One region of the Actinomadura sp. NEAU-AAG7 genome, then DNA from elsewhere that is predicted to be linked to it. Evidence: predicted binding sites of a transcription regulator. Region 1 holds the regulator's gene; each other region holds the start of a gene.
What was found. The regulator HrcA, encoded in region 1, represses chaperone genes, less so after heat shock. The targets are predictions, from matches to a motif close to TTGGCACTCTCNNNNNGAGAGTGCCAA.
Positions count from the first base shown of each region.

Region 2: a site for HrcA is predicted at 2,423-2,449, ahead of groL (chaperonin GroEL). Genes of this name have one in related genera too.
Region 3: a site for HrcA is predicted at 2,954-2,980, ahead of KLI87_RS32850 (FmdB family zinc ribbon protein). Genes of this name have one in related genera too.

Region 1 is NZ_JAHFZY010000003.1:123,547-128,618, reverse strand. Features, by position in the region: gene KLI87_RS15180 (16S rRNA (uracil(1498)-N(3))-methyltransferase) at 46-777, opposite strand; gene dnaJ (molecular chaperone DnaJ) at 834-1,970, opposite strand; gene hrcA (heat-inducible transcriptional repressor HrcA) at 1,971-2,984, opposite strand; gene KLI87_RS15165 (DUF3097 domain-containing protein) at 3,239-4,063, shown strand; gene KLI87_RS15160 (DUF4870 domain-containing protein) at 4,106-4,759, shown strand; gene hemW (radical SAM family heme chaperone HemW) at 4,789-5,072, opposite strand, start outside.
Region 2 is NZ_JAHFZY010000001.1:2,038,013-2,043,084, forward strand. Features, by position in the region: gene KLI87_RS09365 (MoaD/ThiS family protein) at 1-268, shown strand, start outside; gene KLI87_RS09370 (hypothetical protein) at 312-917, shown strand; gene KLI87_RS09375 (hypothetical protein) at 973-1,233, shown strand; gene KLI87_RS09380 (DUF4760 domain-containing protein) at 1,455-2,060, shown strand; gene groL (chaperonin GroEL) at 2,580-4,208, shown strand.
Region 3 is NZ_JAHFZY010000008.1:125,137-130,208, reverse strand. Features, by position in the region: gene KLI87_RS32855 (MMPL family transporter) at 1-1,863, opposite strand, end outside; gene KLI87_RS32850 (FmdB family zinc ribbon protein) at 2,541-2,915, opposite strand; gene KLI87_RS32845 (potassium/proton antiporter) at 3,069-4,553, opposite strand; gene KLI87_RS32840 (2-hydroxyacid dehydrogenase) at 4,657-5,072, opposite strand, start outside.

The DNA of each region.
Region 1 (5,072 bases):
CTCCCCCTCCCGGCAGCCTCCGGCCGCAAGCGCGGCCCAGCGGCGCTACCAGCGTCCCGTGGCCGCCAGCAGCACGGCCGCCGCCGCGACGCCCGCCGTCGAGGTGCGCAGCACCGTCGGGCCGAGCCGGGTGGGCCGCCCGCCCGCAGCGCCCAGCGCCTCCAGCTCCTCGCCGGTGATGCCGCCCTCGGGGCCGACGACGAGGACGATCTCGCCGTCCGCCGGCGGCCGCACGGCGCTGAGCGGAGCGTCGGCCTCCTCGTGCAGGACGAGCGCCAGCGACGCCGCCGCGAGCCGCGCCGCGACCTGCTCGGTCGAGGCGAGGTCGGCGACGTCGGGGAACCGCGGGCGGCGGGCCTGCTTGCCCGCCTCGCGCGCGGTGCCGCGCCAGCGGGCCAGGGCCTTCTCGCGGCGCTCGGGCCGCCACCGCGTGACGCAGCGCGCCGCCGACCAGGGGACGATCTCGTCCACGCCGGCCTCGGTCATCGTCTCGACCGCCAGCTCGCCCCGGTCGCCCTTCGGCAGCGCCTGGACGACGACGAGGCGGGGCGCGGGCGGCGGCTCGCGGTGCCGCGCCACGACGTCCAGCGTGAGGGACGCGCGGTCGGCGGCGGCGACGACGCACTCGGCCAGCAGGCCCGCGCCGTCGGTCAGGTCGACGCGCTCACCGGGCCGCAGCCGCCGGACGGTCGCGGCGTGCCGCCCCTCCGGCCCGTCCAGCAGGACCCGGTCGCCCTCCAGCGCCGCGGACGCGGCGAGGAACACCGGCGGACTCATCGCGCTCCCCCCGAATCGCCGTGGCGGCCCTCGTGGTAGGCCGCCACGGCGGCGCTTCAATGCTGGTTGAACACGTCCCTGATGCGGGAGAACATGCCGCGCTGCCCGGGGGCGAACTTGCCGGGCGGGCGCTCCTCGCCGCGGAGCTTGGCGAGCCGCCGCAGCAGCTCCTCCTGCTCCTCGTCGAGCCGGCCGGGGGTCTCCACGTTCACGTGGATCATCAGGTCGCCGCGGCCGCTCTCGTTCAGGTGCCGGACGCCGCGCCCGTACAGCGTGATGACCTGCCCGGACTGCGTGCCCGGCTTGATGTCGACGCCCTCGGCGGCGTCCAGCGTCTCGACCGTGACGCTGGTGCCGAGCGCGGCGGCCGTCATCGGGATCTCGACCGTGCAGTGCAGGTCGTCGCCCTCCCGCTCGAAGATCGGGTGGGCCTTCTCCACGATCTCCAGGAACAGGTCGCCGGGCGGGCCGCCGCCGGGGCCGACCTCGCCCTCCCCCGCGAGCTGGATGTGGATGCCGTTCTCGACGCCCGCCGGGATCTTCACCTTGACCGTGCGGCGCGTGCGGACCCGGCCGTCGCCCGAGCACTCGGCGCACGGGTTGCGGATCACCGAGCCGAAGCCGCCGCAGGCCGGGCAGGGCCGGGCCGTCATGACCTGGCCGAGGAACGAGCGCTGCACCTGCTGCACCTCGCCCCGGCCGTGGCACGTCTCGCACGACTCGGGGTGGGTGCCCGGCGCGCAGCCGGAGCCCTCGCAGGCCGTGCAGGCGACCGCGGTGTCGATCGACAGCTCGCGGGTCGTGCCGAACGCCGTCTCCGCGAGGTCGAGCTCGACCCGCAGCGTGGCGTTGCGCCCGCGCCTGGCCCGCGACCGGGGGCCGCGCGAGGCGGCGGTGCCGAAGAAGGCGTCCATGATGTCGCTGAAGGGGAACCCGGCGCCGCCGAAGCCGCCCGCGCCCGCGCCGGCCCCGCCGGACGCGAACGGGTCCGCGCCGAGGTCGTACATCTCGCGCTTCTTCGGGTCGGAGAGCACCTCGTAGGCCTGGGTGATCTCCTTGAACCTCTCCTGCGTCTCCGGGTCCGGGTTGACGTCCGGGTGGAGCTCGCGCGCGAGGCGGCGGTAGGCCTTCTTGACCTCGTCGGCGCTGGCGTCGCGGCGGACGCCCAGGGTCGCGTAGTAGTCGTTGGCCACTTACGACCCCGCCAGGATCTGACCCACGTAGCGTGCCACTGCCCGTACCGCTCCCATCGTGCCGGGGTAATCCATGCGTGTCGGCCCGAGCACTCCGAGCCGGGCCAAGGTGAGGTCGCCCACGCCGTAGTCGGCGGCGACGACCGAGGTCGATCGGAGCCCCTCGTCGGGGTTCTCGGTGCCGATCCGCACCGTAAGGGTAGAGGAGTCGCCGGTCTCGCCGAGCAGCCGCATGAGGACCACCTGCTCCTCCAGCGCCACCAGCACGTCCCGCAGGCTCTGCGAGAAGTCCACGGCGGCGAGGTTCGCCGCCCCCGCGAAGACGATCTTCTCCTCGTGCTTGTCGACGAGCGTCTCCAGCAGCACCGACAGCACCGACGCCGCCAGCGGCCGGTCGTCGGCGCCCACCTTGTCGGGGAGGTCCGCGATCGCGGTGGGCACGTCGCCGAGCCCGAGGCCGTCCAGGCATGTGTTGAGCAACGCCCGCAGGTGGCCGATCGATTCCTCGGAGACCCCGCCGTGGGTCTCGATGACCCGCTGCTCCACCCGTCCCGTGTTGGTGATCAGGACGAGCAGCAGCCGCCCCTCGGCGACCGGGACCAGCTCCACGTGCCGCACCGACGAGCGGGTCAGCGACGGGTACTGCACGACCGCGACCTGCCGGGTGAGCTGCGCGAGGAGCCGCACCGTCCGGCCGACGACGTCGTCGAGGTCGTAGGCGCCCGACAGGAACGTCTCGATCGCGCGGCGCTCGGCGACCGACAGCGGCTTGATCGTCGACAGCCGGTCGACGAACAGCCGGTAGCCCTTGTCGGTCGGGACGCGGCCCGCGCTCGTGTGCGGCTGGGCTATGTACCCCTGCTCCTCCAGCACGGCCATGTCGTTGCGGATGGTGGCCGAGGACACGCCGAGGTTGTGCCGGTCCACCAGGGCCTTGGAGCCCACCGGCTCGTTCGTGGAGACGTAGTCCTCGACTATGGCGCGCAGGACCGCGAGTTTCCGGTCGTCCAACACCTGGTCACCTCCTTCATCCCCTGCCGCGCTCCCCGCCGCGGGCCCCATTCGTCACTCGCCACCGGCCTGCACCGCTGGCACTCCGTACTTCCGAGTGCCAAGTGTACGGCCCGGAGGCGCCGGACTGCAGAGGCCGCGGCCCCCGCGTCCCCCGCGACTTCCCCCGCCGTGCCCCCGCGGCGGGCCGGGGAAGGAGCGGCGGCACGCTTCCGGACGGCTGCGCGATCTTATCCTTCCGGTTAATGTGCGGAACCGTGCGGAGTAAGAACTACGGAAACGACGTGCTGTCCGGCGACTGGCGACGGCCCCGCAAAGGCCAGATACCCGAGATTCCGGCCGAACCCGGCCTCGTGGCCGAGGACCCCGGCAGCGGTTTCTGCGGCGCGGTCGTCGGCTGCGACAAGTTCGGCGTCACACTGGAGGACCGGTTCGGCAAGCGGCGGGTGTTCCCGCTCACCAAGTCGGGGTTCCTCATCGACGGGAAGCCGGTGACGCTCGTCCGTCCCGCCGCCCCGGAGGCGGGGGCGGCGGGGCCCGCCCGGTCGGCGTCCGGTTCGATCGCGGTGCGCGGGGCGCGGGCCAAGGTGGCCAAGGAGAGCCGCATCTACGTGGAGGGCGTCCACGACGCGGAGCTGGTGGAGAAGATCTGGGGGCACGACCTCCGGGTCGAGGGCGTCGTCGTGGAGTACCTGGAGGGCGTGGACGACCTGCCCGCCATCGTCGAGGAGTTCGCCCCGGGCGAGGGGCGGCGGCTCGGCGTCCTCGTCGACCATCTCGTCGAGGGGTCCAAGGAGAGCCGGATCGCCGCGCGGGTCACCTCCCCGCACGTCCTCGTCACCGGGCACCCCTTCATCGACGTCTGGGAGGCCGTCAAGCCCGCCGCCGTGGGCATTTCCGCCTGGCCGCGCATCCCTCGCGGCGTACCCTGGAAGGAAGGGGTTCTCGCCGAGCTCGGCTGGGGGGACGACGTGGGTGCCGGTTGGAAGCGGATACTCCGCTCGGTCGACACCTACACCGACCTCGAACCGGCCCTGCTCGGACGCGTAGAGGAACTCATCGACTTCGTGACCGCCTTCTGACCACGGCCCGTCCGACGGGCGGTGCCGGTAAGGAGCACCGCGATGACGCACGGGCAACCCGAGCAGCCGGGCGGCCAGGGGCACCAGCCTCCGCAGGGGCCGCCGGGCTGGGACACCCAGCCCGGAGCCGGGCAGCAGGGCTACGGCCAATCCGGGTACGGCCAATCCGGGTACGGGCAGCAGGACTACGGGCAGCAGGGCTACGGCCAGCAGGGGTACCAGCAGCAGCCCGGGTACGGGCAACCGGGCTACGGGGCACCGTCCCAGGGATATGGGCAGCAGCCCGGCTACGGCCAGGGCGGGTACGGGCAGCAGCCGGGCTACGGCGGGCAGGTCCAGCCGTACGGGCCTCCCGGCGCGCCCGGGACGACGACCTCCGATGAGCGGACGTGGGCGCTGATGACCCACATCGGCCAGTTCCTGCTGGGCTTCATCGCCCCGCTGCTGGTCTTCCTGATCAAGAAGGACACCTCGCCGTTCCTGCGGCACCACGGCGCGCAGGGCCTCAACTTCGCGATCACCCAGTTCGTCTACCTCATGATCAACTTCGTGCTGATGTTCGTGCTGATCGGGTTCGTCACGATCTTCGTGCAGGCCGTCGCGGAGATCATCTTCCTGATCCTGGCGGGCGTCGCGGGCAACCGGGGCGAGTGGTACCGCTACCCCTCGTTCATGGCCTGGCCGATGGTCACCTGAGGCGTTCGCGCGGTTGCCCGAGAGTCAGGTCAGGTCAGGTCGCGGACGACGGCGTCGGCGAGCAGGCGGCCGCGCAGGGTCAGGACGGCGCGGCCGCCATCGAAGGGCGCGGGCTCCAGCAGGCCGTCCGCGACGGCGCGGCGGGCGGCCCGCTCGTCCAGCAGGTCCACCGGGCAGCCCTCCGCGAGCCGCAGCTCCAGCATGATCCGCTCGATGCGGCGGTCGGCCGCGTCCAGCACCTCGCGCGCGTGCGCCGGGGTCGTCCCCTCGGCGAGGCGGGCGGCGTGCGCGGCGGGGTGCTTGACGTTCCACC
Region 2 (5,072 bases), on a different contig from region 1:
GTCCGTCCGCATCCCGACGATCCTGCGGACCTACACCGGCGGTGAGGCGGAGGTGAAGGCCGAGGGCGACACCCTCCGCGCGGTCGTCGCCGACCTGGAGGCCGGCTACCCCGGCATCTCCGCCCGCATCCTCGACGACTCCGGCAAGATCCGCCGCTTCGTGAACGTCTACGTGGGGGACGAGGACGTCCGGTTCGCCGAGGGCCTCGACACCACCACCCCCGACGGCGCCCAGATCTCGATCATCCCCGCCGTCGCGGGCGGCTGATGACCGGGGCTTTTCCCCTGCTGAACCCGGGTAAAGCCCCAGCATGGGCATAGCTGACGACATCGAGGGCTCGATCCTGGCGCACCCCACGGTGCGCCGGATCGAGCTCGTCGGCTCCCGGGCGCGCGGCACCGCGACCGAACTGTCCGACTGGGACTACCACGTCACCGCCGACGACTTCGGCCGCATCGCCTCCGACCTGCCCGCCCTCGTCGCGCCCTGGCGTCCGCTCGCCGCCCAGTGGGACCGCCTCGGCGACGTCGCGGGCTACCTCCTGATCTTCCCCGGCCCCACCAAGGTCGATCTGCTCTTCCCGGACGTCCCGCGCCGCTCCAACCCGCCCTGGCGCGCGGGTCCCGACACCCTCGCCGCCATGGACGCCCATTTCTGGGACTGGTCGCTGTGGCTCGTCAGCAAACGCCGCCATGGAATGAAGGACCGCGTCCGAGGCGAACTCCTCCGCATGAGCCTGCACATTCTGGAACCGCTGGGCGTCCATTCCATCCCGCCCACTCTGGAAGAGGCGGCGACCCATTACATCCGCGCCCGCGACCGCCTGGAGGCGCGCTACCGCCTGCGCCTGTCCCGCCGCCTGGAACAGGAGGTGCTCCCCCTCGTCCTCTACCGCCCGACCGGCCTGGCCTCGTAGTAGGGCGGTGTCCCGCCCGTGAGGGGTCCCGTGACGGGATGCGTAGCGTCAGAGCATGCAGGTCCTGCTCGTCATGGCAGAACTCCTCATCTGGACGCTGATTCTCCTTTTCCTCTTCGCCCTCGGCTACGCGGCGGGAGCGGCCGCCGGACTGGGCGAACCGACCTGCGTACGGATAGGCGTCTTCGCGGTAGGCGGCAGCCTCATAATGATCACTGCGATAATCCTGCGCAATTCATGGCGCGCCCGCCGGAGCGAAGAACCACCCCCTGAAAACGACCCGCCCGACATGGACCACTACTGGTCCCGGGACTAGGTCGAAGCCCGGCTGCCGCTCGTGCCGCCGCGCCCGGCGCCGCGCGGATCGAGTATCGGTCGCGTCGGCCAGAAACCGTGCGGAGCCGGTCACCGTCCAAGTTCGGGAACGGTCAGCGACTTCCCCCATCGTGACGACACCGCGGGAGGCAATCCACAATCGCCCCAGGCCGCGCGGAGCAGCCACGCGCGGACGGCCCCTCGGAAGCAGGTGCTACCGGTTTGTCGACCCTCTTGAACGTCGCGGCCCTCATCATCGCCGCCTGCGCGTTGATTCTCTCGACCCTGATCGCCCTTCGGCAGTCCCTCCTGCAAGAGAGGGCCAACGCGTCATCCGCGCTCCTCAACCTTCTCTCAGAATATCGATCGCCCGCGTTCCACAAGCGCTACGAGTACGTCTGTCGACGCCTCGCTCAGGAGCACTCTCCCGACCTCGGCCTCAGCGGCCTCCCCGAGGATGCGCAAGAGGCCGTTTATGACATCGTCTACCACTACATGGACTTCGCGACCCTGGTGGGGCTGGGCATTCTCAACGAGCGCGAGGTGCTCGCCCTGGTTCGGCGCCGCGTCACCGCGGTGTGGGATGCCATCGCCCCCTACATCGTCCGCGAGCAGGAATTGAATCCCTCGGCGGGAACGTTCTCGTTCCTCGAAGCGCTAGCCGCCCACGCGCGAACATTACCGCCCGGCCAAGGGACCCTGGCCCTCCAGTGGAGCAGGCGCGGACGTTGGACCAGGCAGCGTCTTCTCCCCAAGCACTGGCGGCTCACCTACCTTGAACGCGCGCAAGCAGAACGCGCCCGCCAACAGCAGGGCTCAGAATCCTGAACAACCGTCGACACCGGCGCATGCTCGGCATCCACCTTCAGGCCGCCAATGACATCGACGCCCGCCTAGGCATCGTTCTCATCACCCGGATTCAGGGCCGCCGGGGAGTCGACCAGGGGTCAGCGCGGTCGTCCAGGACGCCGTCCTCGGCGGCCGCTCCTCGCCCCCGGCCCGAACGCCGTCACCGTCCGTGAAGCAGGCCGCGGCACGGTCACCCCGGTATCGGGCTCTGGCTCGACACGTCTGACCAGGCTTGATGAGGCGCCATCGCAGGTGAGGCCGACTTGGGTCAGGTAGATCGACCTGTCCCCGGCGGTGAGGTGTGGCGCTTGCACTCGGCGGGGTAGAGTGCTAAAAAACGGTTGGCACTCTACTGTGGAGAGTGACAGCTTCACAGTCTGGGTCGGGGCGATGAGGCCTCAGTTCGGCGGCGGAATGGCAGCCGTCGGCGGGGGCCGTCCGTCGCGGGCGTCGGCTCGATCCTTTTTTAGCCACCTTGTTCCGGGAGGACTGGAGCCTATGGCTGCAAAGATGATCGCGTTCGACGAGGAGGCCCGCCGGGGTCTTGAGCGCGGCATGAACCAGCTCGCCGACGCCGTGAAGGTGACCCTTGGTCCCAAGGGCCGCAACGTCGTGTTGGAGAAGAAGTGGGGCGCCCCCACGATCACCAACGACGGTGTGTCGATCGCCAAGGAGATCGAGCTTGAGGACGCCTGGGAGAAGATCGGCGCCGAGCTCGTCAAGGAAGTAGCCAAGAAGACCGACGACGTCGCCGGTGACGGCACCACCACCGCGACCGTCCTGGCCCAGGCGCTGGTGCGCGAGGGCCTGCGGAACGTGGCGGCCGGGGCGAACCCGATGTCCCTCAAGCGGGGCATCGAGGCCGCGGTCGAGCGGGTGAGCGAGGAGCTGTCCAAGCTCGCCAAGGACGTGGAGACCAAGGAGCAGATCGCTTCGACCGCCTCCATCTCCGCCGGCGACCCGCAGATCGGCGAGATGATCGCCGAGGCGATGGACAAGGTCGGCAAGGAAGGCGTCATCACGGTCGAGGAGAGCCAGACCTTCGGTCTGGAGCTCGAACTGACCGAGGGCATGCGCTTCGACAAGGGCTACATCTCGCACTACTTCGTGACCGACCCCGAGCGGATGGAGGCGGTTCTCGAAGACCCGTACATCCTGATCGTTCAGGGCAAGGTGTCGGCCAACAAGGACCTGCTGCCCGTCCTTGAGGGCGTCATGCAGTCCGGCAAGTCGCTGCTGATCATCGCGGAGGACGTCGAGGCGGAGGCCCTGGCCACGCTGATCGTCAACAAGATCCGCGGCATCTTCAAGTCCGTGGCCGTCAAGGCCCCTGGCTTCGGCGACCGCCGCAAGGCCATGCTGAACGACATCGCCGTCCTCACCGGCGGCCAGGTCATCAGCGAGGACGTCGGCCTCAAGCTGGAGAACACCAGCGTCGACATGCTCGGCCGCGCGCGCAAGATCGTCATCGCCAAGGACGAGACCACGATCGTGGACGGCGCCGGTGACGCCAACGAGATCGCGGGCCGGGTCAACCAGATCCGCACCGAGATCGACAACACCGACTCCGACTACGACCGCGAGAAGCTCCAGGAGCGCCTGGCCAAGCTCGCGGGCGGTGTCGCGGTCATCAAGGCCGGCGCCGCGACCGAGGTGGAGCTCAAGGAGCGCAAGCACCGCATCGAGGACGCCGTCCGCAACGCCAAGGCCGCGGTCGAGGAGGGCATCGTCCCCGGTGGCGGCGTCGCGCTGCTGCAGGCCGGCACCAAGGCGTTCGACAAGCTGGAGCTCGCGGGCGACGAGGCCACCGGTGCCAACATCGTCAAGCGCGCTCTGGAGGAGCCGCTGAAGCAGATCGCCGTCAACGCCGGCCTTGAGGGCGGCGTCGTGGTGGAGAAGGTCCGCTCGCTCACCCCGGGCGAGGGCCTGAACGCCGCCACCGGCGACTACGTCAACATGTTCGAGTCGGGCATCCTCGACCCGGCCAAGGTGACCCGGTCCGCGCTGCAGAACGCCTCGTCGATCGCCGCGCTGTTCCTGACCACCGAGGCCGTCATCGCCGAGAAGCCCGAGAAGAACCCGGCTCCCGCGGGCGGCATGCCCGACGCCGGCGGCATGGACTTCTGAGCAGGTCCATTCCGAGTTCATCGTGATCTCGGCCCAGGGGGCCCGCCTCGCGGCGGCTCGTCCCTTCGGGCCGGGCTCGCGCGAGCGTCACAACGCTCCGCGTTCAGGCCCGGTGAGGCACGCCCCAGGCGTAGCCCCACCGGGCCTGCTAACGCTCCGACCCCGAGTCGGTGGCCCGGTGCCCTGAAGTGTTGACGCATCGGTGTGCCGATGGTTCGGCGCGCCGCTGTGCAGGCGGCCCGGTACCCCGGTGTGTTGACGCTCCGGAGCGCCGATGGGCCGATGGGGTGGTGCGCCGATGCGTGGCTGTGCAGATGGCCCGAAGCGCCGATAGCCCGGTGGCCTGTCGACCCGGTGCTTCGATGGGGCCGGCGCCCCAATGCCCCAACGCGTCGATGGGCTGGTGCGCGGATCATTCGAAGCCCCGATGTGCCGGTGTGCAGATGGCCGGAAGTGCCGATGGCCTGGTGGCCCAGTGCTTGGGTGGGCTGGCGCCCTGGTGTGTCGACGCGCCAACGCGCAAACGCGCCGATGGGCCGGTGGGGCGATGATTCGGAGCGCTGATGTGCCGCCGTGCAGATGGCCGGAAGTGCCGGTGGTCTGGTGGTCCGGTGCTGGGGTGGGCCGGTGCGCCGGAACGCTGAGGCGGGGGAGCGCGGCGCCCGCGTTTGGTGGGTCCTCTCCCGTCTGGCCGAAAGTGCGAAGGCCGCGCCGCCTTCGCCATGAGGCCCCCGGGCGCCTGGCGGATCTCGCGTCGGTACGTGGTGAGGCCGAGGCTGGCGTAGACGGTGCCAGCCCCCAACGGTGCGCCTCCCTGATGTCGGAGCCCCTTGTGGGCGGCAGTTCGGTGAGAGATGGCCGGGC
Region 3 (5,072 bases), on a different contig from region 1:
GCGCTGGATGCCGCGGCGCGTGCCGAGCGCCTCGGACTCCTCACGGACGCGGTGCATGAGGAAGATGTTGTAGTCGACCCCCAGCGCGACCAGGAAGATGAAGGCCAGCAGGGGGAAGCCGGAGTCGGTGCCCTCGTAGCCGAAGCCGTGCTGGAAGATCAGGGCGCACGCGCCGAGCGAGGCGAGGAACGACAGGACGACGGTGGCCATCATCAGCAGCGGCGCGACCAGCGCGCGCAGCAGCAGGATGAGGATCAGGAACACCACGGCCAGGACGATCGGGATGATGACCTTGTTGTCCCGGGTGGAGGCCCGGCTGATGTCCAGGGAGGTGGCGGTGGTGCCGCCGACCTTCCCGTCCGCGGACGGGACGGAGTGGACCGCTTCCCGCAGCCGGTCGATCGTGTCCTTCGCGGCCTGGCTGTCGGCGGAGTGGCGCATGGTCGCCTCGTACTGGACGAGGCCGTTCGCGGTGACGGGGCGGCCCAGTTCGGCGATGCCCTGGGTCTTCTGGATGGCGGCGCCGAGCGGGGCCGCGGCGGACGCCTTGCCGATGACGACGGCCGGGGCGCCGGAGCCCGCCGGGTAGTGGCGGGAGACGACCTCCGCGCCGACGATGGAGTCGGGGCGTCCGGTGAACTGGCCCGCGTCCGAGAGCCCGTTCGCGTTGAGCGAGCCCAGGCCGAAGGTGAGGGCGAACAGGCCCACGGCGGTGACGGCCCAGAGCGCGCGCGGGTGCTTGCCGACCAGCCCGGAGACCCGGTTCCAGATGCCGTGCTCCGACTCGTACGCCTCGGGCCGGAGGTACTTCTCGTCGTAGCGGGGGACGAGGGGCCAGAACAGCCAGCGTCCGAAGATGACCAGGAGGGCCGGCAGCAGGGTCACCATGGCGGCGAGCGCCGTGAGGACGCCGGCGGCGGCGACCGGGCCCATGCCCGCGGTGGAGTTCATGTCGGCGAGCAGCAGGCACAGCAGCCCGACCGCGACGGTCGCGGCGGAGGCGATGATGGCCGGGGCGGCGCGGTGCAGCGCGTAGGCCATGGCCTCGTGCCGGTCCTCGTGGCGGTGCAGTTCCTCGCGGTAGCGGGCGACGAGCAGGAGCGCGTAGTCGGTGGCGACGCCGAAGACCAGGACGGTGAGGACGCCCGCGCTCTGGCCGTTCACGGTCAGGCCCGCGTTCTTGGCCAGCAGGTAGACGACCGACTGGGCGAGCCCCAGCGCGAACACCGCGCTCAGCACGGGGACGAACCACAGCATCGGGCTGCGGTAGATGATCAGCAGCAGGACGATCACGACGATCCCGGCGGCCATGAGCAGGAAGCCGTCCAGGCTCTTGAAGACCTCGAACATGTCGGCGCCGCTGCCCCCGGGGCCGGTGACGTGCGCCTCCAGTCCGGGCGGTCCCCGCTTGGCGATGTCGCGCGCGCCGTCGACGGCGCCGGTCAGGTCCTCGTCGGTGAGGGGCACGAGGGTCTGCAGGGCCTTGCCGTCCTTGGACGGGAACGGTCCCTGCGCCTTCTGCGCTCCCGGCAGATGCTCAAGCCCGGCCAGGTCGGAGGCGGCCTTCGCCTTGTCCGCGGCGGTGATGCCCGCGGGACGCTCGTAGACGACGACGGCGAGGATCGTCTCGTCCTTGCGGAACTGCTCTTGCAGTTCGATGACCTGCGTGGACTCGGCGCCACCGGGCAGCCAGGACGCCGCGTCGTTCTCCTGGACGTCGGCCAGCTTGCCCGCCAGGGGCCCGAGGGCGGCCAGCAGCACGACCCACAGGCCGAGGACGGCCCACTTGCTGCGCCGTCCGGCGATCATTCCGGCCAGGCGGTGGCCCAGGGATCTGGGGGGAGCCGGGCTCTGTGCGCTCATGTTTTTCTCATTCCGTCCGGGGGGTAACGAGATATATCGCGTCGCAACGGAAACGATGTCTCGCCTGGAGAGAGATGTCAAGTAGTATCGCGAATTAGGGGAAGTCCGTCGATGGCGAGCTTCTCGTGTTAAGAGTCTCTCGAAAATAGAGCTTTGTCAAACCGCGACGCGGTCGCGGTGTGCGGGGGTGGGGACCGGCTCCGCGGATGCCGTCCAGGTCAACCGACAGGATGTGCTGCTCGTCGCGCCGTCCGGTTCCATGCCGTCCGCCCCCAAGGTCCGTCCCGTCCTTCGCATCAATGTTCGATGCAAAGGGTGCGGTTGCGCGTCGGGCAGAAGACGGGAACCGCTCTACCTCACGCGGGGCAGGAGGTTAGGGGGACCTACCCCTTGAGATGTATGTCGTCCGGGAGGCGCCTGCCCGCATGGAGGAGGAGCCGGGGCGGGTCCTCGTTCTCGGGTACAGGGCACGCCGAGCGGTCGCAGGGACGCGCGTAGGCCGCCGAATCGGTCGCCGTAGGGTCGCGATTCAGCGGCGGTGTTCAGAAGGGGCTGAGGGAGCTTCCGGGCCGCCGCCGGGGGTGTCCCGCAGGCGCGGGGACGTCGGCGACGCCGTCAAGCCGCGCCGCCCGGGAGCGGGTGGCGCGGCTGGTGCCCAGGTCTCGCGGCCTGGCGGGTCAGGCGACCTTCTCGGACGAGGAGGACTTCGCGGCCGGCTTCGACGACGTGCCCGAGGACGAGGAGTCGCTCGACGACTTCGACGACGAGTCGGACTTGGCCGAATCGCCGGAGCCGCCCGAGCCGTTCGACCCGTCCGAGGCGCCGTTCGAGGAGGACCCTCCGGACGAGGAGCCCACGGTGGCGGTCTTGCCGGAGCCGCGGCTGTCCGTCCGGTAGAAGCCCGAACCCTTGAAGATGATCCCCGCGGCGGAGAAGACCTTGCGCAGCTTGCCGTCGCAGGCCGGGCATTCGGTCAGCGCGTCGTCGCTGAACTTCTGCACGACCTCAAGAGGCTCGCCGCACTCGGTGCAAACGTACTGATACGTCGGCACGGTTCCTCCTCGCTGACTCAGCCCGGGGGAGAGCCGGGCTGGCACTCACTTTGAACGACTGCTAATGGTACCCATGCATGGAACGGGATTCGCCCCCGGCCTGTTCCCGCCTCCGGCCGGAGGCCCTCCTCGCGTCCCGCGGCCGAGACCGGATCACACGCCCGTCTCGCCGAACCAGCCGGCCAGCCTGCCCTGGCGGCTGACGGCGCGCAGGCGGCGTTCGGTGGTGTCCCGCACGGTGTCGGTGGTCACGACCAGGAGCGTGTCCCCTGCTTCCAGGCGCGTCGTGGGTTCGGGGACGAAACTCGCCCCGTTCCGGACGACCAGGGTGACGGACGCGCCGGCGGGCAGCCGGAGCTCGAATATCTCCACGCCGCTCAGCCGGGAGTCGGGGGGGATCCGGACCTCCAGCAGGTCCGCGTGGAGTTCTTCCAGGGGCGCCGCTTCCACGTCCAGTTCGCGTGTCTGTTCGTCGCTCTTGAGCCCGCACCAGCGCGCGACCAGGGGCAGCGTCGGGCCCTGGAGGAGCGTGAACACGACGACGATGGTGAAGACGATGGAGAAGAGGCGGTCGGCGTCCGGGACGTCCTGCACCATGGGGATCGTGGCCAGGACGATCGGGACCGCGCCCCGGAGCCCGGCCCAGGACGCGAAGACCTTCTCCCCCCAGGAGAGCCGGAACCCGATCGTCGACAGGAAGACCGATACCGGCCGCGCGATGAGCAGCAGGACGAACCCGATGACGAGCGCCGGGGCGATCTGGCCGGGGAGGTCGCCGGGTGAGGCGAGCAGGCCGAGCATGACGAACAGGCCGATCTGGGCGAGCCAGCCGATGCCCTCCGCGAAGCCGCGCGTGGCGGGACGGTGCGGAAGCCTGGCGTTCCCCAGGACGAGCGCGCTGACGTACACCGCGAGGAACCCGCTGGAGTGCAGCAGCGTGGCCGCGCCGTAGCTGCCGACGGAGAGCGACAGGACGGCGATGGGGTAGAGGCCGGACGCGGGCAGCGCGATGCGGCGCAGCGCCTGGGCGCCGAGCCAGCCGATGATCAGGCCGATCACCCCGCCGGCGATCAGCTCGTAGACCATCACGGCGAGCAGTTCGGCGGGGTTCGGGACGCTCGCGTGCGCGCTGAGCGTGACCACGATGATCACGACGGGTGCGTCGTTGAAGCCGGACTCGGCCTCCAGCAGGCCGCTCAGCCTGGCGGGCAGCGGGAGGCGGCGCAGCACCGAGAACACGGCGGCCGCGTCGGTCGGGGCGAGCACCGCGGCCAGCAGGAACGCGGGGCGCCAGTCGAGGTCGATGAGCCACATGGCGGCGAGCGCGACGACGAGGATGCTGATCAGCGTGCCGATCGTGGACACGCTGAGCGCCGCGGGCACCGACGGGCGGACCTGCCGCCAGTTCGTGGTGACGCCGCCTTCGGCCAGGATCAGGACGAGGGCGGCGAGGCCGAGCGTCTCGGCGAGCTCGGCGTTGTCGAAGTTGATGTGGAGGGGACCGGACTCGCCAACGAGCAGGCCGAGGCCCATGTACGCCAGGAGGGTGGGAAGCCCCGCCTGGTGTGACAGCCTGACTGCCACGATTGCGCTGAGTACGAGCACGGCCCCGAGGAGTAGCCAGATGTCGAGGTGCACATCCCACCCTTCGGGGTCGTCAAAGTTGAACGTTTAGGAATTCTACATATTCATGGCCGTATCGCACACTTGTGGTTGAGGGACGTGATGTCGCAGGTGCCCGCTATCGACGTCTGACCTGCGGATTTACCCCGTTCACAATATTCTGCACTTCGCGTCCCAGGACGGCCGCCGTGACGTTGTCCCGCACGATCGCGACGAGGTTGAGCTGCGACTGCGAGGACCCTCCCGCCGCGTGCGGGGACAGCAGGACGTTCTCGTGGGAGCGCAGCGGATGCCCCGCCCGGAGGGGCTCCTCGTCGAACACGTCCAGCGCCGCTCCGGCGAGCCGTCCCGATTCCAGGGCGGCGAGGACGGCGTCATCGGGCGCGATGCTCCCGCGCGCCACGTTCACCAGCAGCGCGCCGTCCGGAAGCAGCGTGAGGCGCTCCGGGCCGATCAGCCCCCGCGTCCCGTCGGCCAGCGGCAGCGCGAGCACGACGATGTCGGACGTCGCCAACAGATCGTCGAGTTCCCTGT